DNA from 4 places in the Sphingobacterium lactis genome. Region 1 is predicted to be linked to each of the others. Evidence: riboswitches for the same ligand, from Rfam matches in the RefSeq annotation. Region 1 holds a riboswitch; each other region holds the start of a gene.

Region 1 (2,204 bases):
ACTCCTCTGTGCACGGATACTGGTCCATTGTCAAATTGATGCAGAAATATCCAGCAGTGGACAGTGCTGGTCGGATTCGCGACGTACTCAATCGGCACATTACGCCGGAAAACGTGGCACAGGAAATGGCCTTTTTCCAGGATGAGAACAACCTGAGCTTCGAGCGTACCTACGGTTGGGCTTGGCTCTTTAAATTACAGGAGGAGCTGCAGCAATGGCAGGACCCCGATGCGTCCCGTTGGGCATCTGCCTTGCAACCCTTGGTCACGCTGTTGGTGGATCGCTATACCAGCTACTTACCCAAACTGGTCTATCCCATCCGTGCTGGACAGCATGATAACTCGGCTTTCAGCCTGATGCTTTCCCTAGAATATGCGAATGCAGTGGGAGATACCGCCTTTGCATCGACCATCAAGGAAAATGCCATTCGGCTTTTCGAAAAGGACAAGGGCTGTGACCTGGCTTACGAACCGAGTGGATATGATTTTCTATCCCCTTGTTTGGAAGAAGCAAACCTGATGCGGATGGTCTATGATAAAGATGCGTACCAGCAGTGGTTGAAGGCATTTATGCCAGCATTGTATAAAGCGGATTTTGCTTTGGAACCTGCCATTGTAAAGGATCGCACTGATGGTAAATTGGTGCATCTGGATGGATTGAACTATAGCCGTGCCGCTTGTCTTTACGGAATAGCCGGAACAGACCCTGCGCTTGCGCACCTCAAGGATATCGCCAATACGCATTTTCGCTTTTCCATTGGAAACCTCCATGCCAAGGACGATTATATGGGAACGCATTGGCTCGGCACATTTGCGCTATATGCCGTGGAAAAGGGGAGTGGCGGAAATTAAATCTTAGCTTTTAGATCCGCACCACAGTTTAAATGAAAATCCCTGTCGAATCATGTCATCGGCAGGGATTTTTACATTAGCATATGGGGATTAATTTGTTTTCGTGCAGTTTTACGGCCACCTGATGGATCTGCGTAAATCCATCTTCTGTGCTGATAATGGCCGAAAGATCGATGCCGCGACTGGAAAGCGCATTGATCAATGCGGTTCGGAATGCCGTTTTACTGGTGCCCCAGTTGGACTTGACCAGATCATTGTTCAATACCACGAGTTCGTTGGTGGAGTAGTGCGTAAACTGCTCCAAAAGGTGCTGTTGTAGGGGTTTTGTGTTCGACATACAATACATGTTTAAAAAGTTTAACCATCATTGCATTCAGAATAATAATTTGCTTGATTATAGTACGTTGTTTTTGGCTTGTCGCCCGTATTGGTTTACCACCGCGGTGTCTTCACTCGGTTGGTATTGCCTGTGCAATTCTGAATACTCTACAAACTTAGTGGATTATTTTTTAATTCCAAAAATATTTCAAAAAAAATAAAAATTAGCCTGCATATCCAGGTGAAATTTAAACGTTTAAAGATTTGAATAGCAAAAACTTATTGCGTATATTCAGTTCAGCGATGTCCACATTCACCCTTCCTCCATCATTTTGTAAAATCTTCTAGAATCCAGGTGTCTTCTTAGTAAAGTCATATCGACACCACGCTCTCACCTTATGCAGTTCGCACAGTTTGTTCGTTCCCATTTGCCAATTTCCAAATCCTAATGAGCGAATTATTGTCGCTTGGGATAGGTGTGGACCTTGTCTGAGGTGCGTCCGTGGTGCGTCCGTATTGCATACGAGGTGGGACCGTGTCTATAGACACGCTCTCACCTCGTTCTCAGTACGCTCTCACCACGCTCTCACCTCGAACAAGGTCCAAGCAATTTTTTGGGCTATTTGGCTTATAATTTTATGTAAAAAATTGATAATAAGTGTTTTAATAGAATTTTTAGTAGAAATGAAAAAAAAGGTGATAAACATTTATTTGGTACTTTTGGTCAGTGGTTTTGTGAATTCTCAGGGATTTTGAAAGCGAGGGATAAAGAGGGGCAGGGAAGTACCCTGGAAAGATTTATTTCGTTAGGTAGGAAGCCAGCATAGCATTTATTGATATTTGCACTGTGCTGGATACCGAACCACCATGGAAACCTTCAAAACTTCCACAAAAAAACCGGGGTTCGAGGATAAAGCAACATAGCATTGCTTTATCCTCGAACCCCGGAACAATCTTTTTATTAACCTCAAGCTAAATAGCCGCTTCCGGCATCCTAGCTGATCTTATAGTTCTTTCCGAAGTCTGGCTACCGGA
Region 2 (2,204 bases), 780 kb from region 1:
AGGAACTTTCGCCAATATGGTGTCGAGTTGGTTTTCACCACGGACAAGGTCCAAGTGAAGTGCATGCACAGGAAGATTCACAGCGATATCCTCATTGTCGCGCAATGCCTCGAAGTAAGTTGCAACGATTAATTTGATGCCTTTTGCTGCAGCAGCTAATTTTTCGAATACTTCAGGGTATAAAGCTTTCGTAGCATCATCGATATCCAATGCCAAGAAAGGCTCATCGATCTGCACATATTTTGCGCCAGCATCAGCAAGCTTGCCCAAGATCTCTTCGTAAACCGGTAATAGTTTGTCGATAAGATCGATACGGTTGAAGCCAGCTTCTTTTTCCTTACCCAACAAAAGGTAAGTGATCGGGCCGATCAAAACAGGTTTTGTCTCGATACCCAATTTTTTTGCTTCGTTGTATTCGTTCAAGAATTTCTCGGAAGTCAATTTGAATTCCTGATCCTTCACGAATTCAGGAACGATATAGTGGTAGTTCGTATCAAACCACTTGGTCATTTCCATCGCTGTCACATCGACACCGCCTTCTTGGAAACCACGAGCCATCGCAAAGTACAGATCCAAGTTGTACTGACGGTCGATTTTGTTCAATAGGGAATTGTAACGCGCAGGGATAGCGCCTACAGTTAATGATAAGTCAAGAACTTGGTCATAGAAAGAAAAATCGTTGGAAGGGATTAATTCGATGCCGTTCTCTTTTTGAGTGTTCCAATTGCTTTCACGGATTTTAAGTCCTGCTTGCAATAATTCTTCCGCGCTGATCTTTTTCGCCCAGTAAGCCTCATTAGCTTTTTTCAATTCACGGAAGGCGCCCACACGTGGGTAACCTAAATTGTTTGTTAATAGCATATAGTTCTACTAAATTAAATGTTCAATATGTCTTTTTTGCTAAGAGAAGGCTACTAAGGACTCATGTAACCAGCTTATCGTTCCTTTATCAGGTAGAATGTAGCACCTTGTCAAGTGACAGGTTGCTAAGGCTTCATTGGGTCTAGTCCCTCTGCCTTTCTCTATAAGCGGTGGCTAAGTTAGGGAGAAGATTTTATATATGCAAATTAGATTTGAGATGTGAGATATGAGATGTGAGATAGAAAGGGTCCTTTAGATTTGAGATGCTAGATTTGAGATATGTGATAGGAAGGTTGTAGATATGTTTTTTATGATTTTTTAAAGTTTTGCGAATTAAAATTTAAAAAAAATAAATGGGTAACGGAAATTTCCGTTACCCATATAAATATCTCAACTCTTATATCTCAGATCTGGCCACCACATATCACCCTCACTGTCACATATCTCATATCTCAAATCTCTCATCTATCTCTCGTATCGGGCCACCACATATCACCCTCACTGTCTCAAATCTCACATCTCAAATCTAACATCTAACTCTCATATCTCACATCTCAAATCTCATATCTGGCCACCACATTACATGTGGTGGCCAAACTAGCTGACCAACAACTTATATCCCTTGCCATGTACATTGACGATTTCCACGTTGGGATCTTCCTTCAGGTATTTTCTCAATTTGCTGAGGAATACGTCCATACTGCGGCCGGTGAAGTAGTTGTCGTCGTGCCAGATTTTGATCAGGGCTTCCTCACGTGTCAGGACATCGTTTTTCTTGAGGCATAGCAGGCGCAACAGCTCGGCTTCCTTCGTGGAGAGCTTTTGCTGCTGTCCTTTGTAGGAAATGATCTGGCTGGTGTAGTCAAAGAAGTAGTCGCCGATTTCAAATTTGTCGGACACTTCTTCCTCCTTGTCCTTGGCCGCTCTTTTCAGGAGTGCGTTAATGCGGAGCAGGAGTTCTTCCACGCGGAAAGGCTTGGTGATGTAATCATCGCCACCCAGCTCGAAAGCCTGCGTTTTATCTTCCATCATGCCCTTTGCGGTAGCATAGATGATGGGGATGGTCTGATTGATCTTCCGGATGTCCTTACCCAGGGAGAAACCATCCTTTTTGGGCATCATGATATCCAGGATGCACAAATCGAATTCATCCTTGCGGAATGCATCCATTGCTTCTTGACCATCGACACAAAGTACGACGTCAAATTTCCCTTTCAGCTCCAGGTAATCCTTTAACAATTCGCCTAGGTTCGGGTCGTCTTCCGCTAATAATATCTTTTGATTCATATGTGTCCTTTATAATAATGATTATGCAACTTCCTTTGATGCATTCTTCAAAGGTA
Region 3 (2,204 bases), 1.5 Mb from region 1:
AAAAATCTAACCAACCGCAGCAACCGAATAAATTCGCCTCAGGTGCGAAGAAGTTTTTTGGATGGTTCTTACTTGTGCTATTCTTGATCCTTGCAGGTGCATTCTACTGGAAATATTATTTTGTTTTCGGTGACGGCGTCAAGTCTGGCGTTTTGAATTACAGCGTAAAAAAGGGGAAACTCTTCAAAACCTACGAAGGTAAGCTAATCCAGGAAGGTATCCGTTCGCAAGCTGCCGGCGGTGGCATTTCCAACAACGAGTTTGAATTCTCCATTGAAAACGACTCCATCTACCAAATTTTGTCCTTAAATAGCGGAAAGGTATTTGATCTGCACTATAAAGAATACAATGGTGTGTTGCCGTGGCGTGGAAATACCCGATATGTGGTCGATCAGATCATTCAGATGCGGGATTCGAAAAACTCCTCATTCTAAAAATAATAATTTACATAACTAGCGCTTCAATGCCTTGTTTCTGAGCTGGAAATGGACATTGAAGCGCTTTTCTTTTGAAAAAAATTGCAAAATTAAATTTGGTATCCTATATTTGCGGGGTACTTCAATAGTAGTACATCTAATCAAACCCTTCCAAAAGAATGGTCTTGATTTATAAAGAAGTGGCGAGAGACTGGCTCAATGACCCACTGGCAACCTTCAATAGGATTGAAAAGGTGCCAAATCCTGTCCGAGGCAATAAGGCTTAGGAGCATATAAATGAAAATAGACTATGATTTCAAAATTGACTACTCTAGAATTTTCGTATACCGTTGGAAAACCGACGGGGACACCCTCTTTTCATACGGCTTGTTGTGGCGGTATGGCGCGAATGCGCTAGTCGTCGAGTAGGCTATGGTATGCAATGTGCATATCTTACACTGCTTTTTCCATGACGACCACCATCCCACAATACCGTTCATCCATCAATTTTTTAACAAGACTAATAATAGCATAACATGGCAGATAATAAAAACCTAAAATTCGAAACTTTACAAGTGCACGCAGGCCAGGAAGTTGATCCAACTACCGGTTCACGCGCATTGCCAATATACCAGACATCATCTTACGTTTTCGAGAATGCGGAACACGGCGCAAACCTGTTTGCACTGAAGCAATTCGGAAATATCTATACCCGGATCATGAATCCCACGACAGACGTTTTTGAGAAACGCATTGCTGCCCTTGAAGGTGGTGTTGCTGCTGTCGCAGTCGCTTCCGGTCAGGCTGCACAATTCATTGCCTTGACCAACATTTTGGAGGCGGGTGACAACTTCGTTTCCGGAGCCAATCTGTACGGTGGTACCTACAATCAATTCAAGGTATCCTTTAAGCGCCTTGGCATTGAAGCGCGATTTGCAGAAGATACGGATGCGGATAAGATCGAAGCGTTGATCGATGACAAGACCAAAGCAATCTATGTAGAAACGATCGGTAATCCGAGCTACAACATTCCAGATTTTGACCGGATTGCTTCCGTTGCAAAGAAACATGACCTGCCTTTGATCGTCGACAATACCTTCGGCGCGGGCGGTTACCTCTTCAAACCATTGGAGCATGGAGCCAATGTTGTCGTGGAGTCGGCAACGAAATGGATCGGTGGTCATGGTACCAGCATCGGTGGTGTGATCATCGACGGTGGAAACTACAACTGGGGCAACGGTAAATTCAAACAGTTCTCAGAACCTTCCGAAGGGTACCATGGCTTGGTATTCTCGGATGTATTCGGCGAGAATGGTCCTTTCGGCAATATCCAATTCGCTATCCGTGCGCGGGTTGAAGGGCTTCGCGATTTTGGCCCTGCCCTATCGCCTTTTAACTCCTTCCTGTTGGTTCAGGGATTGGAAACCCTTTCCCTTCGTGTTCAGCGCCATGTCGACAACACGCTGGAGATTGCCCAATGGTTGGAAGCACATCCACAAGTGGAACAAGTGAGCTATCCTGGATTGAAAAGCCACCCATACCATCAGAATGCACAGAAATACCTGAAGAATGGTTACGGCGCAGTGCTTTCCTTCACCGTGAAAGGCGGTGTTGAAAAAGCCAATGAGTTTATCGATTCCTTGGAATTGATTTCCCATTTGGCGAATGTCGGAGATGCCAAATCCTTGATAATCCACCCTGCAGCTACCACGCACCAGCAATTGAGTGCCGAAGATCAGCGTAAAGCAGGCGTTGCGCCAGGACAGTTGCGCCTATCCGTAGGTATTG
Region 4 (2,204 bases), 900 kb from region 1:
ACTCTTGTTGGAGGCAGACAACTTTTTGCAAAATTTAGGATTGAAATCTGCCGATCCCTTGGGTTTGGTAGATAACCAACAAGGAATGGAATACTTCCAGTCGTATAAAAATCTAGTAGGCTATACGACATTGGGCTTTCGGTACAAATTCTAAACATACAAAATCCCTACTGACATCAGCAGGGCTTTGGTATTATACAGGTATTTCTTCAATTTCCGTTACACCAATTTTTCGACGATTTTCCGTGTCGGTCCAGGGTTACTCATGGTATAGAAATGCAATACCGGTGCACCAAATTCGATCAATTCCTTACACTGCTGTACCAACCACTCCTCACCTACTTGGCGAACATCTGCATTGGTTTTGCAGGATTCCACGGCATCACTCAAATCCTCTGGAATATCCAGATGGAAGATCCGTGGTAGGGTAATCAATTGCTTTTTGGTCGTCAATGGTTTTAATCCCGGGATAATAGGTACATGGATATCATTTTCACGGCATTTCGTTACGAATTCCTTGTATTTTTCCACGTTAAAGAACATCTGGGTTACGATAAATTCGGCTCCCATTTCCACTTTTTTCTTCAACCATTTGAAATCGGTATTGAAGTTCGGGGATTCGAAATGCTTTTCAGGGTAACCGGCCACACCGATACAGAAGTTGGTTTTCTCGGAGGTGACGATATCCTCATGCAGGTATTGTCCGCGGTTCATATCCACGACCTGCTGTAGCAAATCCGTTGCATACGCATGCCCGCCGACGGTAGGGATAAAATCGGCGTCGCCCTTGCGTGCATCGCCACGCAATACCAAGACATTGTCGATACCCAAGAAATTCAGGTCAATGAGTGCATTTTCCGTTTCTTCCTTGGTGAAGCCTCCGCAGATCAGGTGTGGCACCGCATCCACCTTGTATTTACTCATAATCGCCGCACAGATCGCTACCGTTCCTGGGCGCTTTCTATAGGAAACACGCTCCAACAGGCCGTTCGAGTGCTGCTTATACAGGTAATCCTCTCTATGGTACGTAACATCAATGAATGGGGGCTTGAATTCCATCAGTTCATCCATTGTCTGGAATATACTTTGGATACCTTGTCCCTTCGCTGGTGGCAACAATTCAAAAGAATACAGCGTCTTCCCTTTTGCGTTCTTGATGTGATCTACAATTTTCATAAGAATATATTAAGGCTTAGAGAAAACACAGCGGTGACCGGTTCTTCAGCTTATCTTTCCTCGTTAAGGGTAGAATGTAGCACCTTGACTGGTGTCAGGTTGCTAAGGCTTCAGCGGGTCTAGTCCCTCTGCCTTTCTCTATAAGCGACGGCTAATATCGCTAATAGACCTGTAATCTCAAAATGTTAACCGAAAAAAGTAGATCGATTTTAAGCACCCGTCGCCATGGGCATAAAAAAAGGAGGTCTAAACCTCCTAATCTTCTAAGTACATATCGATCAAGCCTTCTGGCAATCGTAACACGATTACCTGCTCTTCCGGGTCAATTCCTACTATAAAATCTTCGTTCAGGGGGAACATGGCGTCTTTGCCATCAATATCTACCGTAGCGATAAATTGTTGGGGCATTTCCTGCACATGGGTAATTTCACCCAACTCGCCCTCACTCTCCTCGATTGCCAGGAAGCCGACCAAATCTTTGTAGGTAAAGTCCTCGGGATCCCGCTCCGGCATTTTATCGTTCGGCAAATACATTTTCTTGCGGACAATAGCCTGCGCCTTATCGATGTGGTCGATATCTTCAAATGTTGCGTATGCCGTACTATTTTGCTGCAGCTTAATGGCATCCACAAAATAAGGAACCAATTTCTTGTTCACCTCCAGAAAAATTAAATCCAGGTCCAGGTCCATATAATCCTCGAATTCGAAGAATAACTGTACCTCGCCTTTCAGCCCACGGGTCTTACTGATATAACCAATATAAAAGCACTGATCTATTGTCATGTTGTGTATTTGATCTGTAAAAATAAGGATTTCTTTCGGGTTGGCGGGAAAATTTACGAACTGCAACAGCTATACCCCGATTTCATGCACAAAAAAAGCCGATTCTTTTGAATCGGCCTTTTCGAATACTGTATGAAAGAATTAACCTTCAGTTTCTTCAGTGTTTTCTGCAGTATCAGCAGCTTCTTCTGCTTCTTCAGCAGCTGTTTCTTCAGCAACTGGAGCGTTTTTAGCAGCGATAGCAG

The links. A riboswitch is a leader RNA that binds a small molecule or an ion and turns the genes downstream of it on or off. The one in region 1 is predicted to bind S-adenosylmethionine.
Region 2: another riboswitch for S-adenosylmethionine. It lies ahead of metE (5-methyltetrahydropteroyltriglutamate--homocysteine S-methyltransferase); the one in region 1 lies ahead of G6N79_RS09210 (5-oxoprolinase).
Region 3: another riboswitch for S-adenosylmethionine. It lies ahead of G6N79_RS15580 (O-acetylhomoserine aminocarboxypropyltransferase/cysteine synthase family protein); the one in region 1 lies ahead of G6N79_RS09210 (5-oxoprolinase).
Region 4: another riboswitch for S-adenosylmethionine. It lies ahead of G6N79_RS05280 (methylenetetrahydrofolate reductase); the one in region 1 lies ahead of G6N79_RS09210 (5-oxoprolinase).

The regions. Positions count from the first base shown of each region.
Region 1 covers NZ_CP049246.1:2,105,061-2,107,264, forward strand. The annotation lists gene G6N79_RS09205 (DUF2891 domain-containing protein) at 1-851, shown strand, start outside; gene G6N79_RS09210 (5-oxoprolinase) at 928-1,188, opposite strand; SAM-I-IV-variant riboswitch at 1,248-1,341, opposite strand; gene rpoN (RNA polymerase factor sigma-54) at 2,174-2,204, opposite strand, start outside.
Region 2 covers NZ_CP049246.1:1,328,407-1,330,610, forward strand. The annotation lists gene metE (5-methyltetrahydropteroyltriglutamate--homocysteine S-methyltransferase) at 1-861, opposite strand, end outside; SAM riboswitch class I at 933-1,031, opposite strand; gene G6N79_RS05765 (response regulator transcription factor) at 1,459-2,148, opposite strand; gene G6N79_RS05770 (sensor histidine kinase) at 2,170-2,204, opposite strand, start outside.
Region 3 covers NZ_CP049246.1:3,556,166-3,558,369, forward strand. The annotation lists gene G6N79_RS15575 (hypothetical protein) at 1-434, shown strand, start outside; SAM riboswitch class I at 604-716, shown strand; gene G6N79_RS15580 (O-acetylhomoserine aminocarboxypropyltransferase/cysteine synthase family protein) at 953-2,204, shown strand, end outside.
Region 4 covers NZ_CP049246.1:1,206,779-1,208,982, reverse strand. The annotation lists gene G6N79_RS05285 (peptidase associated/transthyretin-like domain-containing protein) at 1-154, shown strand, start outside; gene G6N79_RS05280 (methylenetetrahydrofolate reductase) at 220-1,176, opposite strand; SAM riboswitch class I at 1,224-1,323, opposite strand; gene rimM (ribosome maturation factor RimM) at 1,432-1,959, opposite strand; gene G6N79_RS05270 (30S ribosomal protein S16) at 2,101-2,204, opposite strand, start outside.